DNA from 3 places in the Paenarthrobacter sp. NPDC089307 genome. Region 2 is predicted to be linked to each of the others. Evidence: riboswitches for the same ligand, from Rfam matches in the RefSeq annotation. Region 2 holds a riboswitch; each other region holds the start of a gene.
The links. A riboswitch is a leader RNA that binds a small molecule or an ion and turns the genes downstream of it on or off. The one in region 2 is predicted to bind cyclic di-AMP.
Positions count from the first base shown of each region.

Region 1: it holds a riboswitch for cyclic di-AMP, as region 2 does, so the genes downstream of both, AB0N72_RS07990 (hypothetical protein) here and AB0N72_RS13275 (hypothetical protein) in region 2, are expected to answer to the same signal.
Region 3: it holds a riboswitch for cyclic di-AMP, as region 2 does, so the genes downstream of both, AB0N72_RS06935 (C40 family peptidase) here and AB0N72_RS13275 (hypothetical protein) in region 2, are expected to answer to the same signal.

Region 1 covers NZ_JBFBHE010000003.1:106,264-111,959, forward strand. Annotated here, with positions in the region: gene AB0N72_RS07985 (ATP-dependent DNA ligase) at 1-911, opposite strand, end outside; cyclic di-AMP (ydaO/yuaA leader) riboswitch at 1,174-1,326, shown strand; gene AB0N72_RS07990 (hypothetical protein) at 1,341-2,549, shown strand; gene AB0N72_RS07995 (helix-turn-helix domain-containing protein) at 2,738-3,952, opposite strand; gene ald (alanine dehydrogenase) at 4,161-5,279, shown strand; gene AB0N72_RS08005 (hypothetical protein) at 5,402-5,696, opposite strand, start outside.
Region 2 covers NZ_JBFBHE010000005.1:90,062-95,757, forward strand. Annotated here, with positions in the region: gene AB0N72_RS13265 (response regulator transcription factor) at 1-397, shown strand, start outside; gene AB0N72_RS13270 (HAMP domain-containing sensor histidine kinase) at 401-1,897, shown strand; cyclic di-AMP (ydaO/yuaA leader) riboswitch at 2,006-2,190, shown strand; gene AB0N72_RS13275 (hypothetical protein) at 2,194-3,048, shown strand; gene AB0N72_RS13280 (glycosyltransferase) at 3,230-4,588, shown strand; gene AB0N72_RS13285 (glycosyltransferase family 39 protein) at 4,585-5,696, shown strand, end outside.
Region 3 covers NZ_JBFBHE010000002.1:662,679-668,374, reverse strand. Annotated here, with positions in the region: gene AB0N72_RS06940 (M23 family metallopeptidase) at 1-795, shown strand, start outside; cyclic di-AMP (ydaO/yuaA leader) riboswitch at 934-1,102, shown strand; gene AB0N72_RS06935 (C40 family peptidase) at 1,107-1,838, shown strand; gene AB0N72_RS06930 (NlpC/P60 family protein) at 1,933-2,706, shown strand; gene AB0N72_RS06925 (HNH endonuclease) at 2,924-3,424, shown strand; gene AB0N72_RS06920 (NTP transferase domain-containing protein) at 3,467-4,396, shown strand; gene AB0N72_RS06915 (molybdopterin molybdotransferase MoeA) at 4,393-5,696, shown strand, end outside.

The DNA.
Region 1 (5,696 bases), on a different contig from region 2:
ATCACCAGTTCGGGGCGCAGGGGGACGAAGGAGAAGTCCTTGCCGGCACTCCACCTGCTCTGGCCGCCGGGCATCCTCGAACCCCCGGGAGCGTCCTCCTGGCTGGCCCACTCGCCCCAGGGGTGCTCGGCAAACTCCACCTGATACGGTTCGAGCTCAGCCACCAAGGCTTCCCGTTTTGCCATGGGGAATGACGCTACGACGCCCACGTGGTGGAGCCGCCCCGAGTCATCGTAGAGGCCCAGCAGCATCGACCCCACAACCTTCGCCGTCTTGTGCCAGCGGAATCCGGCCACCACGCAGTCGGCGGTGCGTTCGTGCTTGGTCTTGAACATCACCCGCTTGTTCGGCTGGTACGTCCCGTCCAGGGGCTTGGAGAGAATCCCGTCCAGCCCTGCGCCTTCGAGCTGCACGAACCATTCCTGCGCACGCTCCAAGTCGGTCACAGCAGGCGTGACGTAGATGGGTGGCTCGGCTTTGGCCAGTGCCCGCTCCAGGACGGCACGACGCTCCGAAAACGGCTTGCCCGTCAGGTCTTCGTCGCCGAGCGCGAGGATGTCGAAGGCGACCAGGGACGCCGGGGTCTTCTCTGCAAGCATCCGCACCCGGCTGTCCGCGGGATGGATCCTCTGCTGCAGCACCTCGAACTCAAGCCGGTTGCCCTCGATCATGACGATCTCGCCGTCGATCACGCATTTGTCCGGGAGGTTCCGCTTCAAGGCCTCCACGAGCTCCGGGAAATAGCGGGTCATGGGCTTCTCATTGCGGCTGCCCAGGATGATCTCATCCCCATCCTTGAAGACGATGGTCCGGAAGCCGTCCCACTTCGGCTCGTAATGCCCTACCTCGGGGATTGCGGGGACAGATTTGGCGAGCATGGGCGAAATGGGCGGCATCACTGGTAGATCCATAGCTCATGTCTACCGGCCAGTACGGGCAGAAGGCTAGTGTTGGGCCATGGATATCTTGGCCGTGTTGGGGGCAGTCCTCGGAATTCCGACGCTCCTGGCAGGGCTTTCACCAGCCCCGAACCCTAAGCGGTAGGACCCTCCCGCAAGGGGCGACCTACCGCCCGTTACATTAATGTGACTTTACTTTCCGCCTCCTGTACGGTCGTAGGGCGACCCGAATCTCCGCTGGGCCGCTTCTGGATTGACGCCGGGCTCTGCCGCAATCCAGGATCCGCCAGACCCGCGGCAGAGACGGGGGACCCACAGTTTCCCGGGCTTGTTTTCTCCACAAGCCCTTGGGGTGAAGCCGCACCACGCGGCCGGACGGCCTCGTCCGAACCCGACAGCTAACCTCGCAGGCGTTGAGAGGCAACAACCATGTCCCCAACCATGGAAAATTCGCGCCGCGCACAACTGGAGCGCGAGCGCACCAAGCCAACCGGACGCCGTCGGGCCCAACCCAGCGGACAGGTCACCGGAGCAGAAAGTACGACGCCGGAAGCCGCCACCGCGGCAATCCCCACCCAGGTGGCACCAGCCGCAGCCGCCCCCACCACGCGCGCGGCCGCCCGGGCCGCTGAGCGGGAACGGGCAGCCAAGGCCGTGATCGAGCCAGTGGAACCCAACGCAGATCCGGTGGAACCCAACGCGGGCAGCCCTGCCCTCCCCGAACCGGCGACGGCAGCCATTCCAGTGATCGAAGCCGCCGCAGCCCCGGTGTCGACCACGCCGGGTCCTCCAACGGCGGCCATTCCCATCGTCCGGCCTGCCAGCCCGAAACAGGATCTGCCTGAACCGGCCACCGCAGCCATTCCGGTCGTTGCTCCACGCGAGGAAGCCGCCGCAGCATCATCGTCGGCAACAGCCCGCGTCGTGACGCCGGCGCCGGTGACCGCAGCAAGCTTCCGGGCTACATCTGCTTTTGACCGCGAGCCGCAAGCTGTCCTGCAGAAAGCCGCGTCCGTGAAGCACATGAGCCAGCGCATGGCAGTCATTGCAGGCGCACTGGGCTTGGTGCTGACTGCAGGCGGGCTGGGGCAAGCGTTGGAACTTCCGTTCTTCGGGCAGGAATCCCCCACTCAGGAAGCCGGCGGCAGCAAGGACGGCCAGGACCGGCAAACGGGCTCGGCCGCCCCGGCACCCCGCGCTTCCTACACCACGGCCTCCTCCCCATCTTCGTCGGGCTCGGCTTCGTCCCAGGCGGGCCAGCCTGGCACGGTACCGGAGGAACCCGCCGAGGTTTCGCCGTCGTCGGTTCCCTCACCGCACGTCTCGCTGGCTGCCCCTGTCTGGGTCCCCTCGGCGGCCGCTGCGGTGCCGCCAGTTGCGGCGCCAGCGCCCGGAACGGCTACGCCGGCCCCGGCACAGCCTGCACCTGCTCCCAGCGACGTGCCCTCTGACACGGTCACCACACCGCCGGCCACGGCAACCCCGACGCCGACGCCCACACCGGCTCCGCCGACTGCCACTCCGACGCCGACTCCGACGCAGACCGAGACCCCCAAGCCCCGGCCAACCGGCAGTCCCAGCGCCACCGTCAAGCCACAGGCCAGCACCTTGGAATCACTCCTTGACGCCGCCCAAAAGGCGTTGCAGTGAGCACCCGGATGCCCCGCACCAACGTGCACACCGGATGGCATGGCAGGTACTGCAGCAGCAGCCGCACGGCCACCTTCCGGCGCCGGATGGGCCGCTGGAGTTGCCAACGGCTGAAGCGCTCCTAAAGGCTGAAACGAAAGAGGCAGGCACCCACGGTGCCTGCCTCTTCCGCGTTGATTGCCCAAGGTTCAGATCCGGGGCCTCCCGGCCCAGCGTCGCGCCTTCAGCGCAGCGTGCAGTTCGAGGCGGATCGCGCCATTCAACGGATCCGCACCGATAAGTTGGCGGATCCGGCCGAGGCGGTTGTAGATGCTGCTCCTGTGGAGGTGAAGTTTGGCTGCAACGTCCTGAACCGCGCCGTCGTTGTCATACAGCAATTCAAGGACCGGCAGGAGTTCACCGTTCTTGTCCTGGTCCTCGAGCGTCCTGAAATGCACGGAACCGGTGTCGTCCCAGCCTCCTGGCGCCAGCAAACGGTCAAAGAGCTGGTAGACCCCCACGGAGCGGCTGTCCACCAACTCCCCCAGCTGGGCGTCCACAGCGGCAGCCTGGGCGGCAACCTTGGACTGGCGGTAGGCCCCCGCCAATTGGCGAATCACGTGGAACGGCTCGCTGATCCCCAGGATGACCCTGTCCACGGTCCTGCCGGCGCGCTTGGCGAGCTCAAGCTGATAGTGGACCAGGACCTGGGCGTGGTCGGCCCGGCCGCCGGATTCCCGGAACAGGACCACCGAGTGAGTTTCCGTGCCGGCGCTGAACAGCGCGGGGTTGACGCCAATGGTCGACTGCAGCGCGGCGGACCGGTGCGTGAGGGTTGCCGCGATGGGATCGACGTCGGACCGGGCACCGTCGGCGTCCAGGATGGTCACCAGTTGCCAGGGACCGCGGCCTTGGATTTCCTTCCAACCGGCCACGGCCGCGACGGCGTTGGACTCTCCGCCGCATGCCGAGAGGAACTCCTGCTCGCGCCTGCGCCGGAACTCGGACTCGGCTGTGTTCGAGTCCAGGAGCAAGCCGGCCAACAGGTCCAGTTCGTCACGTACGCCGGGCAACTGGGCGAGGATCGCCGTCGCGCTTTGCTCCTCAAGGTCCTGCTGCACCCATAAGTAGCCCACGCGGAAACCGCGGACCAGCAGCGGCACGCAAACGCGGCCCAGCATCCCGAGTTCGTCGTTGGCGGGAACCACCACGGGACGGACGGCGGTGGAGATGCCGTGGGACAGTTGCCAGGCGCTGACGTCGCTGGGGACGCGCTTGCTGAGCAGGAAGTTCACGCGGACGCGGTCGGCGTGGGATTGGTTGGAGCTGTAGGCGAGCAGGACGCCGTCGAGGTCCTCCAGGGACAGCCCGCGGCCAAGCTTCAGCGCCACGCGCTCAACGATCTGTTCCACGTCCTGCTGCATCCAAAAAGCGTACCAACAGCAGGCGACACTTGACGCTCCAGCACTCGACAAATGTCGAGCTACGCACAAAAACTCCCTTGATTTTCCGGGGTTTTGCTCCTCAGCGGCTGCCAGCTCCATGTCGCCTGCCTCACAGCCGGATTTATTCTGGAATCACAGCCCACAGCAAATCTTCGGCCCAACAAGCCGCAAACGATGGAGCCAGTAAATGATCATCGGCGTCCCCAAAGAAATCAAGAACAACGAGTTCCGCGTAGCCATTACCGCTGCCGGCGTCCACGAGTTCCGCACCCACGGACACACCGTCCTGGTTGAGCGCGGCGCAGGCCTGGGCTCGGGCATCACCGACGAGGAATACTCGATCGCCGGCGCTGAAATCGTCAACGAAGCCGATGACGTATGGGCCCGCGCCGACATGGTCATGAAGGTCAAGGAACCCATCGCGGCCGAATACCACCGCTTCCGCAAGGGCCTGATCCTCTTCACCTACCTGCACCTCGCCGCAGAGCCCGAGCTCACCGCCGAGCTCATCAACTCCGGCGTCACGGCCATCGCCTACGAGACCGTGCAGGAAGGCCGAACCCTTCCGCTGCTCGCCCCGATGTCCGAGGTCGCAGGCCGCCTGTCCGTGGTTGTCGGCGCGTCTTCGCTGATGGCTCCAGCTGGCGGCAAGGGCGTCCTCCTGGGCGGCGTACCGGGCGTCCGCCCGGCCAAGGTTGTGGTCCTGGGCGCCGGTGTTGCGGGAACCAACGCCGCCGCCATGGCACTGGGCCTCGGTGCCGATGTCACCATCATGGACATCAACATCAACCGGCTCCGCGAACTCGATGCGCTCTACCAGGGCCGCCTGAAGACCGTCGCGTCCAACGCCTACGAGATCGAGAAGTCAGTCATCGACGCAGATCTCGTGATCGGCTCCGTCCTGATCCCGGGCGCCAAGGCTCCCAAGCTGGTCACCAACGAACTCGTCTCCCGCATGAAGCCGGGCTCGGTTCTGGTGGACATCGCAGTGGACCAGGGCGGCTGCTTCGAGGACACGCACCCCACCACCCACCAGGAACCGACGTACAAGGTCCACAACTCGATCTTCTACTGCGTTGCCAACATGCCTGGCGCTGTTCCGAACACCTCCACGTACGCACTGACCAACGTCACCCTGCGTTACGCCGTGGCACTGGCAAACCTGGGCGTCAAGGCCGCGTTCGACCGCGACCCCGCCCTCGCCGCCGGCCTCAACATCGCCGCAGGCCACGTGGCACACCACTCCGTTTCCGAGGCGCACAACCTGCCCCTCGTCAACGACTGGCACAGCCTGGTTTCCGCCTAGTAAGCCAAGCTCGACGGCGGGGTGCGGCTTCCACACGAAGCCGCACCCCGCCGTCGTGGTTTAACCCCTCCGCCGAGTGGGCATTTAATGACAATGTTTCCCGCAAACATTGTCATTAAGTGTCATTTCGCGGGCAGTGAAGGGATCAGCTGCGAGGGAACCGGCACGGGAATGTCCGACGGACCAAGCTTGGAGGGATCAAGCTTGGAAGGGTCGATCTCCGGAGGTGTGACAGGCAACGACGGAGGCGCGGGAAGTACGCCCTTGCCCGGCTCGGGGTGTGCGGGAGCCTTGGGAGCCTGGGAATGGTTCCCGCCCGGCGTGGGACGCGGATCAGCGTGGTCGGAGCCGGCGGGGGTGTTCGGGGCAGGGTTGGTCCCGGGCTGGGCGGGGACCACGGCAGGCTGGCTTTCCTGC
Region 2 (5,696 bases):
CGGCGACGATTACGTCACCAAACCCTTCAGCATGGAGGAGGTACTCCTCCGCCTCCACCGGCTGGTGCAGCGCTCCGGCGTGGCCGCCATGGACACCGCCGAACTGGTGGTGGGTGACCTGACCCTGAACGTGGACACCCGGGAAGTGACAAGGGCTGGAGAGGACATCACCCTCACCGCCACCCAGTTCGAACTCCTGCGCTACCTCATGGAAAACCCCAAACGAGTAGTCAGCAAGGCCCAGATCCTGGACCGCGTGTGGGACTACGACTTCGGCGGACAAGCCAACATCGTGGAGCTGTACATCTCCTACCTCCGCAAGAAGATCGAGTCCAACCACCCACCTATGATCCACACCGTCCGCGGTGCCGGATACGTCATCAAACCTGCGGACTAAGCGTTGAGTTCCCTCTCAGGGGTCGCCCGGACTACGCAGCGGAGTTGGTTGAACCCTTCCACGTGGCACTTGCGTACCCGCCTGGTACTGGTGGCGATGGCGCTGCTTGTGGCAATTTGCGGTGCCGTGGGCGTCATCAGCTACGCCTCGATGGACATGGTGTTCAACCGGCAACTGGACAAGCAGCTGGAGCAGGCGTCCAGCCGCGCGATTGACTTCGGCAGGCCGCCGTCGAGCTTTCCGAATTCGCCGTCCGGGAGGCCGGATCCGCTGGAGGCCCGTGGCCAGGCTGCCGGCACCCTGAACGCGCGAATCGTCGGATCCACTGTGCGTAGCTCGGGCCTGATCGATGCCCAGGGCAACCGGGTTTCCTTGTCAGGCGCCGACGAACGGGTTCTGCTCTCGCTCCCCCGGGACAGCCGCGCCGTTGACCGCTCCTTGTCCAACGGTGATTACCGCCTGGTGGCAGTGGAGACCTCCGGCGAGGTGATCGTGACCGGCCTTCCCTTGGCGGACAAGCAGGCCGCAGAGGCGTCGCTGGTCTGGACCATGGTGCTGGTTTCCCTTGGTGGCCTGGTGGTGATCGGCCTGGTGGGCACCGTGATCATCCGGCGGACGATGCGGCCTTTGGAGCAGCTCTCGGAGGTGGCGACCAAGGTTTCGCGCTTGCCTCTCGACGCCGGTGAGGTGGCGCTTGCGGTACGGGTACCGCCGTCGGCCTCCCATCCGGGAACTGAAGTGGGCAGCGTGGGTTACGCCCTGAACCAAATGCTGAACAACGTATCCAGTGCGCTGGAAGCCCGGCAGGAAAGCGAAACCAAAGTGCGGCAATTTGTGGCCGATGCCTCGCACGAACTGCGGACGCCACTGACTGCCATCCGCGGTTACACCGAGCTGCTGCGGATGACCGAGACCTTCACGGACGATGGCAGGAAGTCCCTTGCGCGGGTCCAAAGCCAGTCCGAACGGATGACAACGCTGGTGGAAGACCTCTTGCTGCTGGCACGGCTTGATGAAGGCCAGCCCGTGAAAGTCACGGACGTGGACCTGACACAGCTTGTGATAGAGACCGTGAGCGATGAGAAAGTCATGGCGCCGGACCATATCTGGCAACTGAGGCTGCCCGACGAACCCGTGACCGTCCGCGGTGATGCGACGCAACTGCACCAGGTGTTGGCCAACCTGCTGTCGAATGCCAGGAAGCACACGGATGCCGGCACCACGGTGGTCACCGGCGTCATGCTCTCAGCCGACGGCAGCGCAGTAGTGACCGTAACCGACAACGGCCCCGGCATTCCTGAGGATTTCCAAGGCCGGATTTTCTCCCGCTTTGCCCGGGCCGATGCCGCCCGATCAGGGTCCGAAGGCACCTCCGGCCTGGGCCTGTCGATCGTGGAATCGATCGTGGAAGCCCATGGCGGTAGCGTCGAAGTGACCTCCCGTCCCGGGCGCACGGAATTTGCCGTTCGCCTCCCCGCCGCCAACAGCGAACGAACGTAACGAATCCAGCAAGGCGACTCACCGGCGCCGTGATCTCTGTTACCTAAATGTGACTTCTGCGGAAACCTCCTGTACCGTCGAAAGGGTGGGTCGCCCCAAATGGCCCACATCCGGGATGCGCCGAGCTCTGCCACTTCCCGGAGTCCGTTCTTACTCCGAGGCAGAGACGGGGGACCCAGAGTCTCCGGGCCCAGGCATTTGCCGGCCCTAGGGGTGAAGCCGCAGCGTGACGCGCGGCCGGATGACCTCATCCGAACCCGACAGCTAACTCCGCAGGCGCTGAGAGGTAATCACACATGTCTGAATTTAACGATCAGACGCGCCATTCCGCGCGTCACCGCGACCAGAACGAAGCCCCGCTCACCAAGTCGCAGACCGTCCTCAAGAAGGCCGCCCGTGAGGGCAAGTCCGGCCACCGCATGTCCGTTGTGGCTGGCGTTATCGCCGCCGCGTTGGGCGTTGCTTCACTCGGAACCGCCGCGAACGCTGCCCTGACGCTTCCTGAAGCCAGCCGCGTGGCTGAGGCCCGGACCGCGGCCGAGGCCAGCAACAACAAGGCAGCCGAGGAGGCCGCAGCCGCCAAGAAGGCTGCCGACGAAAAGGCTGCAGCTGCCAAGGCCGCTGCGGACAAAGCCGCTGCCGACAAGGCTGCCGCCGACAAAGCCGCCGCCGACAAGGCAGCTGCTGACCAGGCCGCTGCCGCGCAGGCAGCAGCCGAGAAGGCCGCCGCTGACCAGGCCGCCGCAGAAAAAGCTGCCGCTGACGCCGCCGCCAAGCAAGCAGCCGACGCCGCTGCTGCCGCCGCAGAGGCCGCGGCCGCCGCAGCTGCCCCCAAGGCTGTGGATGACCCCGCAGCAGCCAAGGCCTACGCCGCCAGCATTCTTGGCAGCTACGGCTGGAGCGCCTCTGAGATGACGGCGCTGAACACGCTCTGGGAGAAGGAATCCGGTTGGCGGACCACTGCCACCAACGCTTCCAGCGGCGCCTACGGTATTGTCCAGTCGCTTCCGGCCGGCAAGATGGCCTCTGCCGGTGCTGACTGGCAGACCAACTACCAGACCCAGATCAAGTGGGGCCTGAACTACATCAAGGAACGCTACGGATCCCCGTCAGCTGCCCTGGCCTTCCACTTGGCCAACAACTGGTACTAAGCCAGAAAACTTGATCGCCGCCCCGGTTACCGCCGTTCGCACCAGTTCCAACCGGTGCGGGCAGCGGAGACCGGGGCGGCTTTCGCATATCCCGGCACAACCTCACGGCCCCATACAGTTACACAGTCATGTCACAGCTTCCGCCTAAAGCCCTCACAATCGGCGGCACCACTCTGGATCCATGACGCTCATAGATCCCGCCCCCAGTGCGCTGCCGAACCCCGCCCATGCGGGGCACCCCGCCGCTCCTGCCCTGCCCGTTCGGCAGCCGCGGCGCTCTCCCGTTGACACCCGGACCACGGTTCCTGTCCTGGACGTCACCATCCCCGTCCACAACGAGGAAAGGGACCTTGAGGAATGCCTGCGCCGCCTGCACGTCCACCTCACGGAGACATTTCCACATACTTTCCGCATCACCGTGGCAGACAACGCCAGCACGGACAGCACGCTTAGGATCGCCGAGCGCATGGCCCGCGAACTGCCCCAACTCACCGTCAAGCGATTCGAAGAGAAGGGCCGGGGCAACGCCCTCCGTCAAGTCTGGCTGGCATCGCCATCTCCGGTCCTGGCGTACATGGATGTGGATCTGTCCACTGACCTCGCCGCTCTGGCACCGCTCCTGGCGCCCCTGATCTCCGGCCACTCAGACCTGGCAATCGGCACCCGGCTGGCCCGCACGTCCCGCGTAGTCCGCGGACCCAAGCGCGAGTTCGTCTCCCGGAGCTACAACGTCCTGCTGCACACCGTGATGGGGGCACGTTTCTCCGACGCCCAGTGCGGTTTCAAAGCCATCCGCGCGGACGTGGCACACCGGCTGCTGCCGCACACCCTGGACAACGCCTGGTTCTTCGACACCGAACTCCTGGTGGTGGCCGAGCGCTGCGGCCTTCGAGTCCACGAGGTCCCGGTGGACTGGACGGACGATCCCAACTCAAGCGTCGACGTCGTACGAACCGCCCTGGCCGACCTCCGCGGCATGACGCGCCTGACGCGCGACCTCGTGACGGGCCGCATCCCGGTCCCCGAACTCCGGGCAGCGTTGGCCCGCGGTCCCCTGCCTGCGTCCTCGCGCACCTCCGAGTCGACGCCACGCAGCAGCCTTTTCGGGCAGCTGGTCCGCTTCGGATTCATCGGCGCCGCCTCCACCGTGGCCTACCTGCTGATCTTCCTGTCCTGCCGCGGCTTCATGGACCCGCAGCTGGCGAATTTCGTGGCGCTGATCATCACCGCGATTGCCAACACCGCCGCCAATCGCCGCTTCACGTTCGGCATCCACGGCGGGAACGCTGCCCGGCACCACTTTGAGGGATTGATCGTGTTCGGCATCGGCCTGGCGCTCACCTCCGGTGCGCTCGCCCTGGTGCACGGAACCACGACGCCGGACCGCTGGCTTGAGGTGGCCACCGTAGTCGGCGCCAACCTCGTGGCGACCGCGGCAAGGTTCCTGCTCTTCCGGTTATGGGTCTTCCGAAAGCCGGCACAAGCAACTACGCCCGCTGCCATGAGGACCGACGAGGACAACGAGGTGGCAGCGAAATGATCACCGCACTTCAGCCAAGCAATACGGCCGCAAGCAACCACCCCGCGACCCCAAGCAACAGGCAAACGCGAATCCAACGGATCGTGTTCGGCTGCCAGGCGCGCTGGGTCCGCCCGTCCGCCGCCGGACTCTTGGTGGCCACAGCCATCCTTTATCTCTGGAATCTTGCTGCCACCGGCTACGGCAACTCCTTCTATGCCGCCGCCATCCAAGCAGGCACCAAGGACTGGACTGCACTCCTCTTCGGCTCCCTCGACCCCGGCAACGCCATCACCGTGGACAAACCACCGGCGTCCCTCTGGATTCCCGCACTCTCCGGCAGGATATTCGGCTTCTCCCCCACCAGCATGTTGGTCCCGCAGGCACTCATGGGGGTTGCCGCCGTCGGACTCTTGTATTTGTCGGTAAAGCGCGTATCGGGAGCCGCAGCTGGTCTTATGGCCGGGGCGGCGCTGGCCCTGACGCCCGTGGCCGCGCTGATGTTCCGCTTCAACAACCCCGACGCAATGCTCACCCTCTGCCTGGTTCTGGCTGCCTACCTGACCACCCGTGCGATTGAGAAGGCAGGCTGGAAATGGCTGGCAGCCGCAGGCGCTGTGATTGGCCTGGCGTTCCTTTCCAAGATGCTCCAGGGTTTCCTGGTTGTGCCCGGGCTCGCGCTCGCCTATCTCTGGGCTGCCCCGACAACCCTCCGCAACAGGATCCTCCACCTTCTTGCTGCGGGTGCGGGGATCATTGTGGTCGCCGGAACGTACATTGCGCTCTTCCAACTAACCCCTGCCTCGGCCCGGCCGTACATGGCTGGCTCTGAGGGCAACAGCTTCCTCGAACTCACGTTCGGCTACAACGGCCTGGGACGCATCACCGGTTCGGGCGAAGGCGGAGCAGGTGGCCTGCCGGGTGGTGCCGGGGGCATCGGAGGCGATGGTGCCGGCTTCGGTGGCGGGGGCTTTGGCGGCGGCGGTGGCTTTGGCGGCGCGGCCGGGTTGGGCCGGATGTTCGGCACGAGCTTCGGCGGTGAAATCTCCTGGCTGCTGCCGGCGGCAATAATCCTGCTCATCGCTGGACTGTGGTTTACCGGCCGCGAAGCCAGGACCTCCCGAAGCCG
Region 3 (5,696 bases), on a different contig from region 2:
CCCGCTACTGAGCTGCGGCCAGCCCGCGTCGTATCGGAGATCCGGCCCCGCGACACCGAACGCCAGGTGCGCCGCCGTAAGAGCCCGTTGCGCCAGGTTGCCGACTTCGCCGCAGCAAGTGGCGTCGGGCAGAAAGCCGGAGTGGCGCTTGCCGCCACCGGCCTTGCCCTGACTGTCGGACTGCCCGCCACCAGCCCGGTCATGGCCACATCGGAATCGGGCCAGACCGAGTCTGCCCTCTCCGTTGCGGGCGCCGTAGGCAGCCAGCCCGAGGTCTCCGCGGCAGCATCAGCCAAAATCGACTTCAGCCGTGCAGCCGTCGCTACCGCAGCGGACCCCGACGGAAAGCTGAAGCAACTGCTCAGCGCCCAGTCTGCAGGCAGCATCCAGCGCGATTCTTCCGCCGGCACCCTGGGCAGCCCCCTCGACTCCCTGGTGACCGCGTCTCCTTTCGGCTACCGCGTCAGCCCACTCACTGGCGGCACCGGTGACTTCCACCGCGGCCAGGACTTCGTTGCCCAGTGCGGTACCGCCGTCCACGCGGCCGCAGCCGGCAAAGTGACTTTCGCCGGGTGGCACGAGTACGGCGGAGGCAACCGCGTGGTCGTGGACCACGGCAATGGCCTCGAGACCACGTACAACCACCTGTCGTCCTTCAACGTCCAGGTAGGCCAGACGGTCAACCGCGGCGACACCGTAGCCCTGAGTGGCACCACTGGCGCGTCCACGGGTTGCCACCTGCACTTTGAGGTCCAGGTCAACGGCGAGGTCGTTGACCCCATGGGCTGGCTCTAAGCCACGTGATGGTGCCCTCTCGCATTGATGACGGGCCTCGTGACCTGAATGTGACATTCGCTTTCAATTGTTATAACCTTCAGAGCGCATCGGCTTTTTAGGGGGCCGGTGCACTTGAGTGGATTGCCTAGCTCTGCCACCACTCGAGTTCCGTTCGCAAAAATCGTCTGGCAGGGGCGGGGGAACCACTTCTGGTCTTCATCTGAAGGCCTTGGGGTTAAGTCGCAAAGTTTCCCGTGAAGCAGCGCGGCCGGATGACTCCCATCCGAATCCGACAGCTCACCTCGCAGGCATTGGGAGAGGCTACCTACGTGTCATCACGCACTACCCCTGCGCGCCACCGCGCTGAAACGGTTCGTACGAACCCGTTGAACACTCTTTCGAAAGCTGTTTCTTCGAACGCCGGTACCGTAGGCCGCCAGGCCGCCGTGCTGGCAGCAGCCTCGGGCCTCGTCCTCACTGTCGGATTGCCGGCCCACGCCGCTGACACCGATGTTTCCACGTCGGAGGTCTCCAGCACCCAGCAGCTGGCCGCAACCGCAGTGGTCACCGCAGAGCCGACAGCCACCGTTTCCTTCGAGAGCCCGACCGTGGCCACCCAGGAAGCCCCCAAGATCGTCCAGCGTGCGGCCCAAGTCACCGAGCGTGCTGCTGACGACGCCACCGCGCTCACGGCCCAGTCCTCCGAAGCCAAGGAATCCGCCTCAAGCGCTGCAGCCTCCGGGCTTGCTGCCATCGCCTACACCGGAATCGGTTCGCCCTACGTTTGGGGCGGCACCACTCCCAACGGCTGGGACTGCTCCGGTTTCACCCAGTGGGTCTACGCCCAGGCCGGCATCAGCATCCCCCGCGTCAATGCCTGGACGGCGATGAAGCCCACCAGCACCCCCCAGCCTGGTGACCTGGTCATGCAGAACGGCGGTGCGCACGTTGGCATCTACGTTGGCAACGGCATGATGATCAGCGCCTTGAACCCCAGCCAGGGAACCCTGCTGCACTCCGTGGCTTCCACCGGCACGTCTTCGTTCTTCACCCTCCGCTAAAACAACCCGATTCGGGGCCCGCTGGCCTACCCCTGCCAGCTGACCCACTACCCGTGGGTACCCCAACTGCCTCCGGATACGAAAGAGAAAAACAATGACCAGTGCAAACAAAGTTGCACGGCACCGCGCTGAGGCCCCCAAGACCAGCTCGCTTGCCGTCATCGCAAAGGCTGTCACCGCTAACGCCGGTGGCGTCGGCCGTCAGGCAGCAGTCATCGCCGCCGCATCAGGTTTGGTGCTGACAAGCGGTATCGCCGCCAATGCTGCTGAATCCAACGTGGACCGCGAATCGACGTCGACGACCGCCCTGGATGTCCAGTCGGTTGCCCAGGCCACCATCGCCGCTGATTCCACGGTTGCCATCTCTTACGAGCGCCCCGTTGTCACCACGGTGGAAGCTCCGGCACCCGTGGTTGAAGAAGCTCCGGCAAAGGTTGAGGCCAAGGCCTCCAAGACCACCACGGCTCCGGCCACCAATGCCAATGTGGCAGTAAGCGCCGCCACCCCGGCGCCTGCCGCTCCGGCTGCTTCCAGCGGACTCGGCGCAGCCATTGCCGCTGCCGCCTACGCCCAGCTCGGCGTGACGCAGGACTGCACCATGCTGGTGACCAACTCCCTGGCAGCCGTCGGCATCCACTTCCACGACTGGCCGGCCGGTTACCTCTCCCTGGGCCGCACCGTCAGTGCAGCTGAAGCACAGCCCGGCGACCTCGCTTACTACGCCAACGGCGGTTTGGCCGGACAGGCCCACATTGCTGTATACGTTGGCAACGGCATGGCAGTCCACGGTGGATGGAACGGATCCACCACGGCACTGTTCAGCGTCAACGTCGGCTCCGGACCGGTATTCATCCGCGTCAACGGCTAGCCATTAGCTCCCAGGAACACCCCGCAGGCCCAGGCCGGCGGGGTGTTCTGCTTTAACCAGGTGTGAACTTTTGCGGACACTGTGAGCGAAACGACAAATAAATTCGTTGATACGGCATATAAGTGCTTACTCTTGTGTTGTCGATCCACAGCCCGTACATGCAGAGGGCAGCCGGCCCTCGTGCCCCTGACGGGTGCGGCCGTGAAGAGGTACGTGCATGCGCACACTCGTTCTGAATGCTGGATATGAACCGCTGGCGGTTATTACCTTCCGCCGGGCGCTGGTCCTTGTGCTCACTGGGAAAGCTAGCGTAGTGGCCGAAGGCGACGAGCCTGTCGTCGGGCCACAGGAGATTCTCGGACGCCCCTCCGTGATCCTCCTCAACCGCTACATCCGTCCCAAGTACAACAGGATCACTGCCGTGAGCCGCCGCGGGGTTCTTCGCCGCGACGGACACCGTTGCGCCTATTGCGGGAAAACAGCCCACACCATAGACCACGTCCACCCCAAATCCAGGGGCGGCGCGGATTCCTGGGAAAACCTGGTTGCGGCGTGCTTGAAATGCAACAACGCCAAGAGCGACCATACATTGGCCGAAATGGGCTGGAAGCTCCGTTTCAAACCCGGTGTGCCCCAGGGGACCATGTGGCAGATCAAAGAACTCGAGAAACCTGCGCCGGACTGGGACCCGTTCCTGTTGCCGGAATCCGCTGCCTGATCGATTTCCATTGACCTCCGCCCGTCCGGGTACTCTGGGCGGATGGAGTTCAACGCCGTGATATTGGCGGGTGGCAGGGCCACCCGCCTCGGTGGCGTGCCCAAGCCGACATTGGAGTACGACGGCGGCACCCTCCTTTCGCGTGCACTGCAGGCGGCACGTGGTGCGGAAGCTGTGGTTGTGGTGGGTCCGGACGTTTACGGTGATGCACTGCCCGACGCAGTCCTGATGGCGCGTGAGGAGCCAGCCTTCGCAGGGCCAGCCGCGGCAATCGAGGCCGGCTTGGCCGCCCTCAAAGCCGCCGGATCGAGGTGCGATTGGACGCTGGTTCTGGCTTGCGATATGCCCAAGGCCTCGGAGGGAGTCAGCCGCTTGTGGGAGGCACTCGCGGTGCATCCCGCCATGGAAGGGTCCGCGGTGGAAGGGGTCATGGCGGTGTCTGCCGATGGCCGCAAACAACCCTTGCTGGGGGTTTACAGCACCGTCGCCTTGGAACGGGAAGTGGAGTTGGCTTCGCGGGGCTCCGGCGTGTCGCAAGGTTCAGCGTTAACGAACTCTTCAGTGTTCAAGCTGCTTGCTAGGCTGAACCTGCTGGAGGTTGACGTCCCCGCAGGCTCTACGGACGATGTGGATACGTGGGAAGACGCCGCGGCCCTGGGTATTGACTACAAGTTGGAGGCGGACGTGAAGAGCCAGGAAGAGACGCTCGAGGATTGGTGCCGCACGCTGCTGCAGGCGTTTGAGCTTGAGGGCGTGGATGTGGACATCAACGAGGTACTTGCTGTGGCAGGAGTGGCCGCGCATTCGGTGGTCCGACCCGCCGCGCCGCTGACTACCTTCATTGCCGGGTATGCCGCCGGAATGGCCCGCGGTATTGGCCAGGCCAGCGATGACGCCTCAATGAACGCTGCCCTGGAACTGGCAAGGAAAATAGCCAAGGAGTACTCGGAATCCGGGACTGACGCCGAATGACGGAGGCCCCCGGCGAGGGCCACCACGCGGCGCACACATGGCAGGAGGCCCGGCAGCGAGCGTTCGATGCCGCCACTCCCATACCGCCGGGCCCGGTTCCGCTGAAGGCAGCGCTTGGCCGCACATTGGCTTCGGATGCGTTGGCGATACAGGACATGCCCCACTACGCCTCCTCCGCCATGGACGGCTGGGCAATAAATGGAAGCGGCCCATGGATCCTCAGTGAGCCTGGCCTGAGGCTGGCACCCCACCAGGCGTGCCCGATTGTCACCGGCGGCCTGGTTCCTCCTGGTACCAAGGCGGTTTTGCGCAGCGAAAGCGGTGTCATCACGACGGACGACGACGGCCTGCCGGTTCTCGCGCTGGGCGGCGCCGCCAAGCCGGGGGAGCCCCGTAACGGCCAGCACATCCGTAAAGCTGCCGAAGAGGCCGCCGAAGGTGACGTCCTGCTCAAGGCGGGGACCCTGCTGAACCCTGCACACATCGCCCTCGCGGCTCTCGCCGGCCTGGACCATCTGGACGTCCTTGGGAAACCTTTGGTCCGGTTCCTCTTGACCGGTTCGGAGGTAGTGGAGCGGGGGATACCGCAGCCGGGACAGGTCAGGGACACCTTTGGGCCGCAACTGGGCGCGGTGGTGGAACTCCTGGGCGGTATTGCAGGGGAACAACTCCGGGTCGGCGACAACTACGAGGAATGGATGGGAGCGCTCCAGGACACGGAGCCGGCACCGGGGGAACCGGAGGCAGAAGCGGAGCCGCCTGCCGACGTCGTCATTACTACTGGTGGAACGGGGCGGTCCGGTACGGACCATTTCAGGAGGGCTGTGGCCGAACTTGGGGGCCGCCTGCTGATTGATGGCATTGCCATGCGGCCTGGGCATCCGGCTGTCCTTGCCGAGTTGCCGGATGGGCGTTTCGTGGTGGGGCTGCCCGGCAACCCCTTGGCCGCGATGATGGCTTTGTTCACTGTGGGTGGACCGTTGCTGGCAGCGCTGGGCCACGGGCGACTGGAAGCAACAAACGAAGTTCCCTGCGGCACCACCATCGACGCCGATCCGGGGCGGACACGGCTGATGCCCTTCAAGGTGGTGTACGGCCTGGCGTCGCCGGCCCAGCACACGGGGCCGGGCATGATGCGCGGACTGGCTGGTGCTGACGGAGTGATGGTGGTACCTCCGCACGGGGTCCAGTTGGGTGAGCCGGTGGCTGCCTTCGCGTTGCCGTGGGGAAAGCCGCTGCCCGTGCCGAAGCCGGCCGGGGACAAGCCGCGGAAAGCGCCAGCCCGGACCCAGCGCAAGGC